Regions from separate parts of the Geodermatophilus sp. SYSU D00758 genome, predicted to be linked through region 2. Evidence: riboswitches for the same ligand, from Rfam matches in the RefSeq annotation. Region 2 holds a riboswitch; each other region holds the start of a gene.

The links. A riboswitch is a leader RNA that binds a small molecule or an ion and turns the genes downstream of it on or off. The one in region 2 is predicted to bind cyclic di-AMP.
Region 1: it holds a riboswitch for cyclic di-AMP, as region 2 does, so the genes downstream of both, ACI8AC_RS13565 (C40 family peptidase) here and ACI8AC_RS17125 (hypothetical protein) in region 2, are expected to answer to the same signal.
Region 3: it holds a riboswitch for cyclic di-AMP, as region 2 does, so the genes downstream of both, ACI8AC_RS05910 (aggregation-promoting factor C-terminal-like domain-containing protein) here and ACI8AC_RS17125 (hypothetical protein) in region 2, are expected to answer to the same signal.
Region 4: it holds a riboswitch for cyclic di-AMP, as region 2 does, so the genes downstream of both, ACI8AC_RS20935 (transglycosylase family protein) here and ACI8AC_RS17125 (hypothetical protein) in region 2, are expected to answer to the same signal.

Annotation. Positions count from the first base shown of each region.
Region 1 is NZ_JBJGYK010000016.1:48,593-52,735, reverse strand. It holds gene ACI8AC_RS13570 (AAA family ATPase) at 1-883, opposite strand, end outside; gene ACI8AC_RS13565 (C40 family peptidase) at 1,189-2,418, opposite strand; cyclic di-AMP (ydaO/yuaA leader) riboswitch at 2,449-2,566, opposite strand; gene hppD (4-hydroxyphenylpyruvate dioxygenase) at 2,737-3,954, opposite strand; gene ACI8AC_RS13555 (Lrp/AsnC family transcriptional regulator) at 4,126-4,143, shown strand, end outside.
Region 2 is NZ_JBJGYK010000024.1:9,847-13,989, reverse strand. It holds gene helR (RNA polymerase recycling motor ATPase HelR) at 1-822, opposite strand, end outside; gene ACI8AC_RS17125 (hypothetical protein) at 1,090-1,737, opposite strand; cyclic di-AMP (ydaO/yuaA leader) riboswitch at 2,066-2,215, opposite strand; gene ACI8AC_RS17120 (protein adenylyltransferase SelO) at 2,420-3,883, shown strand; gene ACI8AC_RS17115 (hypothetical protein) at 3,951-4,143, shown strand, end outside.
Region 3 is NZ_JBJGYK010000005.1:166,328-170,470, reverse strand. It holds gene ACI8AC_RS05920 (CoxG family protein) at 1-211, shown strand, start outside; gene ACI8AC_RS05915 (alkene reductase) at 446-1,531, opposite strand; cyclic di-AMP (ydaO/yuaA leader) riboswitch at 1,906-2,063, shown strand; gene ACI8AC_RS05910 (aggregation-promoting factor C-terminal-like domain-containing protein) at 2,339-2,971, shown strand; gene ACI8AC_RS05905 (hypothetical protein) at 3,024-3,785, opposite strand; gene ACI8AC_RS05900 (ABC transporter ATP-binding protein) at 3,829-4,143, opposite strand, start outside.
Region 4 is NZ_JBJGYK010000040.1:17,673-21,815, forward strand. It holds gene ACI8AC_RS20930 (hypothetical protein) at 1-1,308, shown strand, start outside; gene ACI8AC_RS20935 (transglycosylase family protein) at 1,290-1,871, opposite strand; cyclic di-AMP (ydaO/yuaA leader) riboswitch at 1,875-2,033, opposite strand; gene treY (malto-oligosyltrehalose synthase) at 2,342-4,143, opposite strand, start outside.

The sequences.
Region 1 (4,143 bases), on a different contig from region 2:
CGGTGTACTCCTCGGGCAGGTCCCGCGGGGGCTGCACCGACGGGGCGTCCGGCAGCCGCACCCCGCGCATGGCGGCCAGCTGCGCGGCGACCAGCGCCAGGTCGATCGCCCCGCGCACGCTGCTGCCCTGGCGGACGTCGTCCCGCTCCCGGGTGGCCCGGGTGAGCGCCACCGCGTCGGCGACCAGCCGCGGCGACTCCAGGCCGGTGCGACGGCCCACGATGCCGCGCTCGGCCTCGGCGTCCTGGTAGCCGATGGACAGCCGGCACAGCCGGTCGTACACCGACGTCGACAGCCGGGTGGTGCCCACGTTGTCGTAGGGGTTCATCGAGGCGACCACCCGGAAGGTGGGCAGCGCGGTGACCGTGCCGACCCGGGGGACGGCGATCCGCCGCTCGGCCATCGCGGTGAGCAGCGTGTTGAGGGTGTCCTCGGGCGCCCGGTTGAACTCCTCCACGTAGAGGAACCCGCCCGAGCGCATCGCCTCGACCAGCGGGCCGGGCACGAAGTTGTCCTCGGTGTAGTCCTCGCGCAGCACGCGGGCCGGGTTGTGGTGCCCGACCAGCCGGGTCGGTGTGAGGTCGGCGTTGCCCTCGACGAACACCAGCGGGATGCCCCACTCCAGCGTGATCGAGCGCAGCAGCGTCGTCTTCGACGTCCCGGGCGGGCCCTCCAGCAGGACGTCGCGGCCCGCCGACACCGCGGCCAGCAGCAGGTCCAGCTCCCGCTCCCGGCCGACCAGGTGCCGGGCGACCCGGGCGCGGACCTCGCGGACCGAGGAGCCCTCGGCGCCGGTCACCCGGTTGCCGGTGACGGCGGTCTCCGGGGCCGTGCCCTCCACGGGCGCGTCGTCCGGGGCTCGGGTGCGGGCGTCGTCGTCCACGGGGCCTCCCACCGAGAAGGTGCTCAGGGTTTGACGTGCCCCGAGCCTAACCGCGGCCGCCGTGGCACCGGCCGCGGGTGGACGACACGGGGCTGCGCGGGGGTCGTGGTGGCCGCCGGTCCGCCCGCGCGATCCCGGGGGCGACGTGCCCGGGGTGCGACGTGCCCGGGGTGCGACGTGCCCGGGGTGTGACGTGCCCGGGGTGCGATGTGCCCGGGGTCTCGCGTACCCGGGATGCGGGGGTCCCGGGCTGCGCCGGACCCGGGCCGCGGGGCCCGGTGCGGCCGCGGCGTCGGGCGGTGCGGTCAGGCGACGCGGCGGGCGGAGTTGTAGCCGCCCATCGCGTCCACGGAGGCCACCTTCACCGGCCGGCCGTAGGTGGAGGCGTGCACCATCTGCCCGTTGCCGATGTAGATGCCGACGTGGCTCACCGGGCTGTAGAAGAAGACCAGGTCGCCGGGCTGCAGCGCCGAGCGGGCGACCGGCGTGCCCAGCTGCGACTGCATGCGGCTGGAGTGCGGCAGCGCGATGCCGGCCGCCGCGAACGCGTACTGCACCAGGCCCGAGCAGTCGAAGGCGTCCGGCCCCGCGGCGGCCCACACGTAGGGGTCGCCGATCTGGGCCATCGCGGTGTCCACGGCGACCTGCGCCGCCCTCCCGGGTGCCGGCGCCGCGGCGGGGGCCGGCGGCGCGGCCGCCCGCGCCGCCGGGGCGGGGGCGGCCGACCCGCCCCCACCCGAGGGAGCCGGCGCGGCTGCCTGCTGCTCGTCCGCCTGCTCGGCGGCCACGGCCTCGGCGGCGGCCTGCTCGGCGGCGTGCCGTTCGGCCGCGGCCTGCGCCGCGGCCTGCTCCTCGGCGGCCAGCCGGTCGTACTCGGCCCGGAACTCCGCGACCTGCCGGTCCAGGTCGGCCTGCTGCGCGCTCACCCGGTCCAGCAGCTGCTGCGCCTCGGTCCGGGTGCGCTCGGCCTCCGCGGCGGCGCGGTCGGCCTCGGCCGCGGCGCGGTCGGCGTCGCCGGCGGCGCGGTCGGCGTCCCGCCCGGCCCGCTCGGCACCGGCGAGCACGCCGTTGTTGTGGTCGGCGATGGTCTGCAGGGTGCCGACCCGGTCCAGCACCTCCTCCGGGGAGTCGCTGGTCAGCATGGCCGACAGCGGCACCAGCCGGTCGCCGGTCCAGGCGCCGCGGGCGACGGCCCGCACCCGCTCCTGCGCCTCGGCCAGCGCGGCCCGCGCCGCGTCCACGGCGGCCTGCGCGTCGGCGACCGCGGCCTCGGCGGCGACCACCTCCGCGGCGGCCTGCTCGGCGGCTCCCTGGGCGGCGCGGAGCCGCTCCCGGGCCTCGTTGAACTCCTCGGTGACCACCTCGAGCCGGTGGGCGCGGTCGGCGACCAGCGCGGCGGCCTCGGCGGAGGTGGCGGGGTCGTCGGGGGCGGCGAGCGCCGGCAGGGGGGTGAGGGCCAGCCCGCCGGCGGCGAGGAGGCCCACCAGGACCCGGGGGGCGGACGGACGGCGGGCAGGGGCGGGCACTCGCGCCATGGCCGGGGGAGCTGTCCTCTCTTCCGCGGCCGCCTACCGGGTTAGCTGACGGGTTCGGGCGGGAAGGCGCCCGGCCGCCGCGGCCGGTCAGGGCCGCGGCGAGCTTCACCCCAGGACTGCGGTGGGTCCCCGGTCCCCGGTTCCGGCGGCGTGGCCGGCGCCGGGGTTCGGCGGCGTCCGGCCGGTGCCACCAGTCGGTGACGGAACGACCCGTCCGGACGCCGACACGCTAGAGGCGTGACCGTTCCGGAACCAACCGCCGGCCGGACACCCCGGGCGGGTCTCACGCTGCGTGACGACGCCGCCCGGGGTGGGCGCTCAGAAGTTCCCGCGCCGCTCCTGCTCCCGCTCGATCGCCTCGAACAGCGCCTTGAAGTTGCCCTTCCCGAAGCCGAGCGAGCCGTGCCGCTCGATGAGCTCGAAGAACACGGTGGGCCGGTCGCCGGTCGGCTTGGTGAAGATCTGCAGCAGGTAGCCGTCCTCGTCGCGGTCGACCAGGATGCCGCGCCGCTGCAGCTCCTCGACGGGGACGCGCACGGTGCCGATGCGGGACCGCAGCTCCGGGTCCTCGTAGTAGGAGTCGGGGGTGGCGAGGAACTCCACGCCCTCGGCGGTCATCGCGTCGACGGTGGTCACGATGTCGTTGGTCGCCAGGGCGACGTGCTGGGCGCCCGGGCCGCCGTAGAACTCCAGGTACTCGTCGATCTGGGACTTCTTCTTGCCCATCGCCGGCTCGTTGAGCGGGAACTTGACCCGGTGGTTGCCGTTGGCGACGACCTTGCTCATCAGGGCGGAGTAGTCCGTGGCGATGTCCTCGCCGATGAACTCGGCCATGTTGGTGAAGCCCATGACGCGGTTGTAGAAGTCGACCCAGCGGTCCATCTCGCCGAGCTCCACGTTGCCGACCACGTGGTCGACGGCCTGGAACAGCCGCTTCGGGGCGCCCGCGCGCTTGACGAAGGACGACGACCGGGCGACGTAGCCGGGCAGGTAGGGGCCGGCGTAGCGGGAGCGGTCCACCAGCGTGTGCCGGGTCTCGCCGTAGGTGGCGATCGCGGCCAGCCGGACCGTGCCGTGCTCGTCGGAGACGTCGTGCGGCTCCTCGAGCACGGTGGCGCCCCGGGCGCGGGCGTGGGCGATGCACCGGTCGACGTCGGGCACCGACAGCGCGATGTCGACGATGCCGTCCCCGTGCCGCCGGTGGTGGTCGGCCAGCGGGCTGGCCGGGTCGTAGGCGCCCTGCACCACGAACCGCGCGGCGCCCGAGCGCAGCACGTAGGCGTGGTGGTCGCGGTTGCCGGTCTCCGGGCCCGAGTAGGCGACCAGCTCCATGCCGAAGGCCGACTGGAAGAAGTGCGCGGTCTGGACCGCGTTGCCGACCACCCACACCAGGGCGTCCCAGCCGCTCACCGGGAAGGGGTCGGTCGAGTCGTCGTGCTCGACGAGGCCGACGAGCTGGCGCAGCTGCTCCATGCTCAGCTCGGCCAGTCGCTCCTGGTCGTTGAGCGTGTCGTTCAGGGTGCCGTCGAGACTCATGGGGTCCTCCGTCCGGTGGGCGCGGTGCTCGATCCGCTACCCAGGACACCTCCCTGCCGCACAGGTGGGCAAGATGGATGGACCGAGCTGGCCATCCCGCCCAGTTCGGCGGACGTGGGGCGCACCGGGCTGTCCGGTCTGCACACGAGCCCGGGATCACGGAGGACCGCGGTGGCCGAACTCGACGCG
Region 2 (4,143 bases):
GGGCTGGTGCGGGCCGACGAACAGGACCCCGCCCCGGTGCTGCCCGAGGCGCGGGTCGGAGTGGAGCAGGTAGGCGGTGCGGTGCAGGGCGACGACGGTCTTCCCCGTGCCGGGGCCGCCGTCGACGACGAGGGCACCGCGGGACCCCGCGCGGATGATGGCGTCCTGGTCGGCCTGGATCGTGGCGAGCACGTCGCGCATCCGGCCCGACCGGTGCCCGCCGAGGCCGGCGATGAACGCGGACTGGTCGTCGAGGGCGGCGTGCCCCTCGAGGCCGTCCGGGGTGAAGACCTCGTCCCAGTAGTCGGTGACCCGGCCGCGGGTCCAGCGGTACCTGCGGCGGCTGGCCAGCCCCATCGGGTCGGCGTGGGTGGCGCCGAAGAACGGCTCGGCCGCGGGGGAGCGCCAGTCCAGCAGCAGCCGGCGGCCCGAGCCGTCGGTGAGGCCGAGCCGCCCGACGTACACGGGAGCGGGCTCGTCGGCGCGGACCATGCGGCCCAGGCACAGGTCCAGGCCGAAGCGGCGCAGGGTGCGCAGACGGGCGGTCAGCCGGTGCACCTCGAGGTCCCGGTCCAGCGCCTCCTGGCCGGTGCCGCCGGGTGCCCGGCGCTCGGCCTCCAGGCGGGCCGAGAGGTCGGCGACCGATCGCTGCAGACCCTCGGCCACGGCCGCGAAGTGCTCCTCGTCGCCGGCGATCAGCGCCGGGTCGGCCTTGGCCGCGAGGCGACCGGGGAGGTCGAACGCACCGGCCGGTGGGGGGTGGACCTCCCCGGCCCCGGTCGACGTCCGGCGCGGTCCACCCGTCGACGACACCTGCTGCATCCCGCGACCCCCTCGGCCCGCACGCCCGCCTCCGGCCGGCGATTCTGCGGGCTCCCCGGGGTCTTGCCGCAAGACCACGGTGGCGCTATACGTTGAGGTGGGAACGAGGGTGGGTCCGCGAGCCCGTCACCCGCCGGGGCCGGAGCGGCCCGTCCCGGGAGCCGCCGGTCGGGCCTCCTCGCGGGTCACCCGGGCAGGACACCCGCCGGCGACGGGGGCGCGGACCCGGTGTCCCGGTACCGCGCCCCCGCCTGCCGACGCGGTCGGTCAGGGGGTGAAGCTCACGTGGACGTGGTCCATGTGGTTGGCGGTCGCGGACCCGCGGTCCTCCATCGCCCGCCAGCCCGAGCCGCCGGCCATGTGGATGCGCTGCTTCCAGATGACGTACTCGACGTTGAACCGGTCGGCGTTGTCCAGGACGTACTGCGCGATGGCGTCGCCGCTCGCCGAGTCGCTGTAGACCATGAAGTCGGCCGCGAGCTCCTGCGTGGGCGAGTGGCCGGGGCGCGTGTAGACGGTCGACACCCCGAAGGTCTGCGCGACCTCGGCGACCACCGGGCGGACGTGCGGGGCCCAGGCGCTGTAGGCGGTCGACGTCGCGGTGGGCGCACCGACGAGGTCGGCGGCGACCGGCGCGACGGCGGGGGCCGCAGCCGGAGCCGCGGCCGGGGCCGGGGCCGGCGCGGGCGCCGGTGCGGCCGCGGCCTGGCCGCTGGACCACGAGCGCCAGTGCCCGTCACCCCGGCCGTCCCGGTGGTCGTCGGCCTGGGCGACCGACTGGCCGCCGAGGGCCAGGGCGACGGAGAAGGCACCCACGGTCACGCCCTGGAGCGCCCGGCGACGGGCGGTCCGGGGACGGGTGACCACGTCGGCGGAGCGGTCGGGCGTGGCGGGGTGCTGGCTGTTTCCGAGCATGGCTGAGGAACTCCTGAGGGGTCGGTCCCCCGGCGACCGTCGTCGGACGGCCGCCTGGGACGGCGGTGCGGGATGGGGTGGCGGCGCGAGGCCGGATCGACAGGCGGGTCGGCAGGCGCGGCCGGCAGCCGCGCGCGGGGTCCCCGGCGGTCCGGCTCGATCAGGCGTGGAGCCCGACCGGCGCCGGGTGACGGCGGGGGTGCGGCGGCTGTGCCGACCTGGCTGCGCGGACCGACCTAGACGCGCAGGGGGAGCGCGCCGCGGTGTCGACTGCGAGTGGTCACGGGCGCTGGACGGGCCCGTCGGCGCACCATTCGGTGGCTCTCCGTTCTTCCCATGGCCGCCTACCGGGTTAGCTGACGGGTTCGGGCGGGGAAACGCCCTACCCGTTCCCGAGCGGAGCTCGGGGAACGGGACTCACCCCACTGGTTCGGTTGGGTCCCCGGCTCGCGTCCGTGCTGGTGGACGCGACTCGGCGGCGCCCGGCGCGGTTCCCCCGGTGGAGGAAGTACGACCGGCCGGACCGCAGTCACGGTAGGGGTGTCGTGGACTCCCGACAACGCTGATGCGTCTCTACTGGCGACTCCGCAGGTAATTCGCGGCGCGTCGCGTGCGGCTCGGCGTGTCGCGGGCGGCGGGTGCCCGGGCCGGCCCGTCCGCCGCCCTCCGTACCCTTGCGGACGTGACCGCCGTCCCCGCCCTGACCGTCGCCCTCGGCGACTCCTTCGCCCGGGAGCTGCCGGAGCTCGCGGTCCCGTGGCGGGCCGTGGAGCCGCCGGAGCCGCGCCTGCTGGTGCTCAACGAGCCGCTGGCCGCCGAGCTCGGCCTGGACCCGGAGGCGCTGCGGGGCCCGGACGGCGTCCGGTTCCTGGCGGGGACAGCCGTGCCCGAGGGCGCGCGGCCTGTCGCGCAGGCCTACGCCGGCCACCAGTTCGGCTCCTTCGTCCCGCGGCTCGGGGACGGTCGGGCGCTGCTGCTCGGCGAGCTGACCGGCGCCGGGGGCCGGCTGCGCGACCTGCACCTCAAGGGGTCCGGGCCGACGCCGTTCTCCCGCGGCGGGGACGGTCTGGCCGCGGTGGGGCCGATGCTGCGCGAGCACGTCGTCGGGGAGGCGATGCACGCGCTCGGCGTCCCGACCACCCGGTCCCTCGCCGTCGTCGCGACCGGGCGCCCGGTGCGGCGCGAGAGGCTGCTGCCCGGCGCCGTGCTCGCGCGGGTGGCCGCGAGCCACCTGCGGGTCGGCACCTTCCAGTACGCCCGCGCCACGGGGGACGTCGACCTGCTGCGCCGCCTCGCCGACGTGGCGATCGCCCGCCACCACCCCGCCGCCGCGGAGGCCGACCACCCCTGCCGGGCGCTGTTCGAGGCGGTGGTCGCGGCGCAGGCCGACCTGGTGGCCCGGTGGATGCTGGTCGGCTTCGTGCACGGGGTCATGAACACCGACAACACGACCGTCTCGGGCGAGACCATCGACTACGGGCCCTGCGCCTTCCTGGACACCTACGACCCGGACGCCTCCTTCAGCTCCGTCGACGTGGGCGGCCGCTACCGGTACCGCAACCAGCCGCCGGCGGCGGAGTGGAACCTGGCCCGGTTCGCCGAGGCCCTCCTGCCGCTCCTGGACGACGACTCGGACCGGGCGGTCGCGGTGGCCACGGAGGCCCTCGGCGGTTTCGGCCCGCGCTACGAGGCGGCGTGGACGGCCGGCATGCGGGCCAAGCTGGGGCTGCCCGACGGCCTGGACGACGCGGTGGCCGGGGCGCTGGCCGACGACCTGCTGGGCCTCCTCCAGCGCAACGGCGTGGACCTCACCACGGCCTTCCGGGCGCTCGGCGCCGCGGCCCGCGGGGACGTCGACCGCGCCCGGGACCTCGTCCTCGACCTCGCCGGATTCGACGCGTGGGCGCAGCGCTGGCTGGCCCTCGCCCCGGACGCCGACCGCATGGACCGGGTCAACCCCGTGTACGTCCCCCGCAACCACCTGGTCGAGGAGGCGCTCACCGCGGCGGAGGGTGGCGACCTGGCGCCGTTCCGGCAGCTGCTGGACGCGGTGACCCGGCCCTTCGACGAGCGGCCGGGGCTGGCGCGGTACGCGGCCCCCGGCCCGGACACCGGCGTCCCCTACCGGACCTTCTGCGGCACCTGATGCCGCCGTTCCGCCGCCTGCCGGCCGGGACCATGATGGGTCGCGGGCACCGTCGGGAGGTGGCGCGGTGGGGGAGGACGAGAACCGGCGCGCTGCCGAGCTGCGCCTCCGAGAGGTCCAGGAGGCGCGCGAGGCGGCCGCGGGGCAGCGGGACGAGGCGGCGCAGCACCGGGACGAGGCCGGCCGGCGGCGCAGCCGCGCCGCCCGCCTGCGCGACGCGGCCGCGGACGAACGGGACGAGGCGGCCCGCCGGCGTGAGC
Region 3 (4,143 bases), on a different contig from region 2:
CTCGGCCGCCGCGGTGAGCGAGACGGGGGTGGCGGCGCCCGAGGCGGCCGCCGCCGCTCCCGCCGCGCCGCAGGTCTTCGCCGGGCGCGCGGCCGCGGCGCCGGCCGCGGTCGGCGGAGAGGTCCGCACCCTCGCCCTCGGGGCGGTGGGCGGGGCCGCGCTCACCCTCATCGGCGTGCTGGTCGGCTACCGCCTGGGCCGCCGCGCCTGAGCCGCCGCCGGGCCGGCCCCGGGGAACCGCGCCGGGCCGGCCCCGGGGGACCGCGCCGCGGGCCCCCTCCCGACCCGGGAGGGGGCCCGCGGCCGCGTCCGGCGCGGGGCGCGAGGGCGACGAACCCGTGGCCCTCGCGGCCCGATCACCACGAGTGCGTCGCACTCGCCCGCCGGGCTCGCACTCGCCCGCCCGGCCGGCAGCGGCGGCCGCGCCGGGTGCGCGCGGCGTCGCTCAGCCGGCCCGGCGGTCCTGCAGCGCCGGGTAGTCGGTGTAGCCCTCGGCGCCGGGGCTGTAGAACAGGTGCGGCCGCGGCTCGTTCTCCGGGTGCTCGCCCGCCCACCGCTCGACGAGGTCCGGGTTCGCGATCACCGCACGGCCCACGGCGACGGCGTCGGCGTGCGCGGCCTCGACCAGCGCCACCGCCTCCGCGCGGGTCGTGACCGAGCCGAAGCCGCTGTTGACCACCAGCGGCCCGCCGAAGCGGCGGCGCAGCTCCTGCACGAGGTCGCCCGCCGGTTCGCGGTGCAGCACCGACAGGTAGGCCAGGCCCAGGGGGCGCAGCTGGTCGAGCAGGGTGCCGTAGGTGGCCCGGGCGTCGTCCCGGTCGGTCTCGAGGGCGTCCTGGATGTCGTGCTCGGGCGAGATGCGCAGGCCGACGCGGCCGGCGCCGATCGCCGCGGCCACCGCCGTCACCACCTGGACGACGACGCGGGCGCGGTTCTCCGGTGACCCGCCGTACTCGTCGGTGCGCACGTTGGACGCCGGGGACAGGAACTCGTGCAGCAGGTAGCCGTTGGCGCCGTGGATCTCCACGCCGTCCAGCCCGGCCTCGACCGCCCGGCGGGACGCGGCCACGAAGTCGGCCACGGTCGCCCGAACCTCCTCGACGGTCAGGGCGTGCGGCACCGGGTAGGGCTGCTTGCCCTTCTCGGTGTGCCCCGCGCCGTCGATGGCGATCGCGCTGGGGGCCACCACGCGCCGCCCGCCGTTGACGTCGGGGTGGGTGACCCGCCCACCGTGCATCACCTGCAGGACGGCGCGGCCGCCGCGGGCGTGCACCGCGTCGGCGACCCGCCGCCAGCCGGCGACCTGCTCGTCGGTGACGATGCCGGGCTGGCCGACGAAGGCCTGGCCCTCGTGGTTCGGGTAGGTGCCCTCGGTGACGACCAGCCCCACGCCGGCGCGCTGCCGGTAGTGCTCGACGACGAGGTCGCCGGGCACGCCGGAGGCTCCCGAGCGCATCCGGGTCAGCGGGGCCATGACGACGCGGTTGGCGAGCTCGAGGTCGCCCAGGGTCACGGGGGAGAAGAGGTCCACGGGGGATGCCGACGTCCCGGGGTGCCCGGCCATTCCGCAACGCGACCGGCATCACGCGCGGCCGGCCCGGCCGGTGGGTGCCCGGGAGACCGGGACCCCCGGCGTGCCCGCCGGCGCGCGGACGTGGCCGCGGCGTCGCTGCCCGTTGCCGACACGCGGTGGGGTTCCCCGCCCGGTTCCCGGCCGGTCGCGCGGTCCCGCCGGCCGGGAGGGCGGGACCCGCGCTGGTCGGCGCGGCGGTGCCCCGGCCGGGCCGGTCCGGCGAGGGCCGCGACGGCGACGGACCGGTCCGGCACGAGCGATTGTCACGGGATGGTCACGCCCCTACCGTGACTGCGTCCGGCCGGTCGTCACCTCCCCAGCCGGGGAGGCCGCGCCGGATGCCGCCGAGTCGCACCCACCGCGGTGGGGCGAGCCGGGGACCCACCTGCACCACCGGGGTGAGTCCCACCCCCGAGCCCGCTCGGAGGTGGGTAGGGCACTCCCAGCCCGAACCCGTCAGCTGACCTGGTAGGCGGCCAGGGGAGAACGGAGAACCATCCGCCCGGGGCCCTCAGAGGCCCGCGGCGCCGCAGTCCGGGCCCGTCGCGCCCCGGCTGCGCATCCAGCAGGCCCCAGCCGCCCCGCTGCACCGAGCCGCGGCGCCCGCGTGCGCCGTGCCGGAGCCGTTCCGCGCTCCAGGAGGTGCAGCGCGCCGGTGGCTGGCCCCTGCCCGTCCAGGCCTCGTGCCGCGTTGCCCTGTCCTGCGCCGGGCCGTCCTCCGACGGACGCGCGCCCGGTCACCGCACACCCCAGGAGATCTCTCCGATGCACGGAACGACCCTGCACGCCCCCACCCAGCACGACACCACCGACGCGATCCGGCCGCCCCGCGGTCGCCGCGCCCTGCGCCTGCTGACCGCGGTCGGCGCCCTGTCCCTGGCCGTCACCTTCGCCGGCCAGTCGGTCGCCCAGGCCGCCCCCGGCGACGACCGCGGCGGCGACCGCGGCGGCTGGTCGCAGGACCGGGACGGCGACCGCGGGAGCTGGCGCGGCGGCGCGGAGCCGGCCGTAGAGGCAGCAGCCGCCCCCGCACCGGCGCCCGCGCCGGCACCGGCCCCGGCTCCCGCACCGGCCCCCGCACCGGCACCGGCCCCGGCCGGCGGCACCGAGCAGGCGTACAAGGACTACGCGCGGTCCGCGCTCGGCGGCGACGCCGCGCAGTTCTCCTGCCTGGAGCAGCTGTGGGAGCGGGAGAGCAGCTGGAACCCGGACGCGCAGAACCCGACCAGCACCGCGTACGGCATCGCCCAGTTCCTCGACTCCACGTGGGCCGGCACCGGCATCGCCAAGACGTCGGACCCGTACCGGCAGATCGACGCGGGTCTGATCTACATCGAGAACCGCTACGGCAGCGCCTGCGCTGCCTGGAGCCACTTCCAGGCCAACAACTGGTACTGACCGGCACGACCGAGGGCCCTCCCCTGCAGGGGAGGGCCCTCGGCCCGGCCGGCTAGGCCACCGCTCGGCGGCGGGTGACCAGCGCCCCGGCGACGGTGGCGACGACGACCCACCCGGCGAGGACCAGCGCCGGCGTGGCCCCCGACCCGGTCTCCGCCAGCCGCAGGACCGCCGCGGTCGGGTCGAGCTTCTCGGTGATCTCGGGGCGGAAGGCCTGCACGACGGGCATCACGCCCAGCACCACGAGGTAGGTGCCGGTCAGGGCAGCGGGCGCGTTGGCGACCGCGGCGCCGATGCCGGCCCCGGTGACGGTGAACGCCGCGCCGGAGACGACGGCCACGGCGAGCACCCGCCCGACGCCGTCCCAGGCCGCCGTCGGCTCGAACACGGCCAGGACGCCGGCGGAGGCGGCCGCCGAGACGGCGGCCAGCCCCGCCCCGAGCAGGACCAGGGCCGCGGCCTTGGCGGCGAGCACCCGGCCCCGCTGCGGGGTGAGCAGGAACGTCGTCTGCACGGTGCGGTGGGTCCACTCCCCGGCGGTGGAGAGCACGCCCAGGGCCAGCAGCACCAGCGCGGTGAGCATGCCCATCATCGCCAGCGGCGACGCGACCGCGATGAGCGGGTCCTCGCTGACGGCCGAGGCCAGTGCCGCACCCGCGGGGGGCAGCAGCGCCGCTGCCAGGGCCACGGCGCGGCCGGACCGGGTGGACAGGGACTTGCGGACCTCGAGGCCCACGAGGGTGGCCGGGCCGGCGGCGCCCGTGCGGACGGCCGGGCGGTGTGCGGTGGACGGCGGGGTGAGGACGGCGGTCACGGTGCGCTCCTTGCGGTGGTCGGGGTGTGCGGTGGGCGGCCGCTCAGGCGGCCGCGGTGAGCTGGAAGAAGAGGTCCTCGAGGCCGTGCTGCGCGGGGCGCAGGTCGACCAGGGCGAGGCCGGCGGAGGCGGCGACCGCGCCCACCTGGGCGGGGGTCGCGCCGGGGACGGTCAGCCGGCCGTCGGGCTCGGCGGTGACGGCGTGCCCGCGGGCCTCGAGCAGCGCCCGCAGGTCGGCCGGGCGCTCGGCGCGGACGACGGTCCCGTCGGCACCGAGCAGCTCGGAGACGGAGCCGTCCGCCACGATCCGGCCCCCGCCGATGACCAGGAGCCGGTCCACGGTGTGCTCGACCTCGCC
Region 4 (4,143 bases), on a different contig from region 2:
CTGCAGCGCTTCTCCTACGCGTGGGGCGTCACCGCGGTGGTCTTCGCCGTCCTGGGGGCGGCGGGGTGGGTGCGCGCGCGCCGGCGGCGGGCGGCGTTCCGGGTCCGGGCGCGGCACGCGATGACCTTCGGCGATCCGCCCGCGCTGCGCCTGCCGCAGCCCTGGGTGCGGCGGGCGGCGGCGGCGATGCAGCGGGCACGGCTGAAGAACGACGTCCCGCTCGTGCTCGCCGTCTGGACGGCGCTGGGCCTGGTGCTGGCCGCCGCGATCGGGCTGGCGTCGTGGGGCGGCCGCGGCGCGGGGCAGGAGCCGCCCTTCCCGGCCAGCGTGCTCACCGGGGTCGCCTCACCGCCGGGCGGCGCCGTCACCGGCGACGACGTCGTCATCGCGCTCGGCCAGGCCACCCTGCTCGGCATCGGGCTGGGCACCGTGCTGCTGGCCCGCGGCGCGCTGCGGTCGGAGGCGGCCCGGCGGGGCCTCAACGTGGTCTGGGACGTCGTGGCGTTCTGGCCGCGCGCGGCGCACCCGTTCGTGCCGCCGCCCTACGCGTCCGAGGTGGTGCCCGCGCTGCTCCGCCGGATCTGCTGGCACCTCGGCGTGGCCGACCCCCTGGCCGACCGCGGGGGTGACGACCCGGCCGGCGCGCTGCCGGGGCGCAACCCCGACCCGGCGCCCGAGGTGGTCGTGGCGGCGCACAGCCAGGGCAGCCTGATCTCCCTGGTCGCGTTGCTGTGGCTGCCCGAGCCCGCCCGGTCCCGGGTGCGCTGGGTGACCTTCGGGTCGCAGCTGCGGCAGCAGTTCGCCCGCGGCTTCCCGCACTACGTGACCGCCGACCTGCTGCGCGACGTGGCCGGTGCGTTCCGGTGGGTCAACCTCTACCGCGACACCGACCCCGTCGCCGGGCCGGTCACCAGCTGGGACCACACCCGCGACGGCGGGCCGCTGCGGTCCCGCCGGCTCGACGACCCGGCGCGGCTGCAGCCGGACTGGCTGGACCCGCGGACCGGGCGACGGGTGTGCGGCGACGAGTGGCGCCTGCTGGACCCCGTGCCCGGCGACCCCGCTCTGCAGACGCGCGCGGTGACGGGGACCGGCGGGCACAGCGGGTACTGGACCGACCCGGACTGGCCGCTCGCGCTGGCGGTCGCCCGGGGCCGGGTCCCCGACGGGCGGGTCCCCGGGCCCCCTCCGGTCGGTCCGGCGCAGCGGGCGGCCGGACGACGGCCCGGTCCGGCCGCCGGGAGCCGGGTGACGCGCGGTCACGCCGGACCCCCGGCGGCCGGGGGCGGTCAGAGCGCCAGGACCTGACCCGGCGCGATCACGTGCGGGCTGCTCAGCAGGCCGCTGTTCTTCTCGTACAGCGCCTGCCAGCCGCCGGCGACGCCGTGCTGCGCGGCGATCTTCCCGAGCGTGTCGCCGGCCACGACGGTGTGCGTGGCGCCGGACGGCGCGGCCGGGGCCGGCGCGGGGGCCGGTGCCGGGGCGGGCGCGGCGGCCGCCGTGCCGGCCTCGGGGGCCGACGGGTCGAGGGCCTTGCCGCAGGTCGGCCAGGCGCCCGGGCCCTGCACGTCGAGCGTGCGCTCGGCGGTGGCGATCTGCTGCTCCTTGGTCGCCAGGTCGGCCCGGGCGGCGTACTGCAGGCCGCCGAAGGCCTCCCAGGTGCTCTGGCTGAACTGCAGGCCGCCGTAGTAGCCGTTGCCGGTGTTGATGGCCCAGTTGCCGCTGGACTCGCACCGGGCGACGGCGTCCCAGTCGTTCGGCACGGCGGCCGCGGCCGGGCCGGCGAGGCCGAGGGCGGCCGCCGTGGCGCCCGCGGTCAGGGCGGTGCCGAGGACCAGCCGGGCAGCCCGGCGGGAGGAGGACGTGCGCATGGGAGAACTCCGATCCGCCGCCTGCGAGGTGAGCTGTCGGGTTCGGGACGATCGGTGTCCCGGCCGCGCGCTGCGCGGCTTCACCCCGAGACGCCGGCGGCCGTCGGCCGCGGGCGTCGAAGTGGGTCCCCCGCCCCCGTCCTGGAGCGGTGCAGGTGGTGCGGTGGCCGACGGACGGGGTTGGGCGGATCGGCACCGGCGCCCGCCTCGGTGCGGCGGACGCCGGGACAAGGTAACGAGGGGGTCACGGCACGCTGCACGCGCCCCCCTGGCCCCGGGGGGCGCGGACCGCCCCCCGGAGCCCGTCGGGTCAGAGGGTGAGCCGCTGACCCGCGTGGATGCGGTCGGGGTCGCTGATCACGCCGCGGTTCTTGGCGTAGAGCCCCTGCCACCCGCCCGCCACGCGGGGTCGATCGCGCTTTCCGCGACGGGCCGGTCGGGGGCGGGCTGCCCGCCCCCGAGGGTCACCGTCAGTCGCGGACGAGGAGCGCCACGGGCAGCCGGGCCAGCGCGCCGGCGACCGGCACGCCGCCGGCGTCGGAGACCACCCGCTGCCCGGTGAGCAGGTCGCGCCAGGAACCGGTCGGCAGCCGCAGGGCGGTGTCCCCCCAGCCGCCAGCGGCCTCCAGAGCCACCGGGAGCCGCGTCGCCACCGTCACCGCACCGCCCCGGTCGAACGCCACCGCGTGCCCGGCCGCCGACCCGGTCGCGGTCACCGGCAGGTAACCGGTGAACAGCCCCGGGGAGTCGCGACGGGCCCGCAGGGCGCGGGAGACGACGAGCAGCTTGGCCGCGCCCTCGTCGTCCACCTCCGGCAGCCAGCCCTCGTCGAGCCGGGCCAGCAGCCGGCGGCGGAGGTCCCAGTCGACCGGCCGCCGGTTGTCCGGGTCGACCAGCGAGAGGTCCCACAGCTCGGTGCCCTGGTAGACGTCGGGGACGCCGGGCATCGTGAGCTGCACCAGCTTCTGCGCCAGCGCGTTGGAGCGGCCGTACGGCGCGATCCCGGCGACGAACGACCCCACCTCGGCGTGGGTCGCCGGGTCGTCGAACGCCGAGTCCACGAGGGCGTGCAGCCGGGCCTCGAAGGCCTCGTCGGGGGCGGTCCAGGTGGTCGACGTGCCGGCCTCGCGGGCGGCCTTCCCCGCGTAGCCGTGCGCCCGTTCCCGGGACAGCGGCCAGGCGCCGACGAGGTTCTGCCACACCAGGTGGGCCAGGGGCCGGTCGGGCAGCGGGTGCCGCGACAGCCACCCGCGGACCAGGTCCGCCCACTCGGTCGGGACCTCCGCGAGGACCGCGAGCCGGGCGCGGACGTCCTCGCTGCGCTTGGTGTCGTGCGTCGACAGCGACGTCATCGACGCGGGCTTGCGGTCCAGCCGGCGCACCTGGGCCTCGTGGAACTCCTCGACGGTGGCGCCGAAGCGGGCCGGGTCACCGCCCACCTCGTTGAGCGCCACGAACCGTGCCCACCGGTAGTAGGCGCTGTCCTCGACACCCTTGGCCATCACCGGCCCGCTGGTCTGCTCGAAGCGGGTGGCGGCCTCGGTGCCGGCCTGCCCCAGGACGGGGTGGAGGGCGTCGAGGGCCGCGGTGAGGTCGGGGCGCCGGTCCCGGACGGCGGCGATCGTCGCGTCCAGGTGCTCGCGGCCGTCGGGGAGGTAGGTGCGGTAGACGGGGAAGGAGGCCAGCAGCTCGGCGAGGGCCTCGGTCTGCCGCGCCCGCTCGACGCCCGGCAGCTCCCCGATCACCCGCACCAGGCGGGCGACCTCCGATCCGAGGATGCCGTCGGTCACCTCGCGCTTGGCGTCGTGCACCAGCCGGGCGTAGTCGACCGGACCGCCGGCCAGCTCGGTGTCGAGCGCGGTCAGCGCCGCCTCGCCGGCGGGGTCGACCAGGACGTCGTCCACCTCGGCCAGCGCGTCGTAGCCCGTCGTCCCGGCCGTCGCCCAGCTCTCCGGGAGGTCCTCACCCGGCTCGAGGATCTTCTCCACGACCGTCCAGCGGCCGCCGGAGAGCCCGGCCAGCCGGTCCAGGTACCCCTTCGGGTCGGCCAGCCCGTCCGGGTGGTCGATCCGCAGCCCGTCGACCGCGCCGTCCTCGACCAGCTCCCGGACCAGCGCGTGGGTGGCCTCGAAGACGGCGGGGTCCTCGACCCGCAGCCCGGCCAGGGTGTTGATGGCGAAGAACCGCCGGTAGTTGAGGTCCCGGTCGGCCCGCCGCCAGTCGACCAGCTCGTAGTGCTGGCGGGCGTGCACCTCCTGCGGGGTGCCGTCCC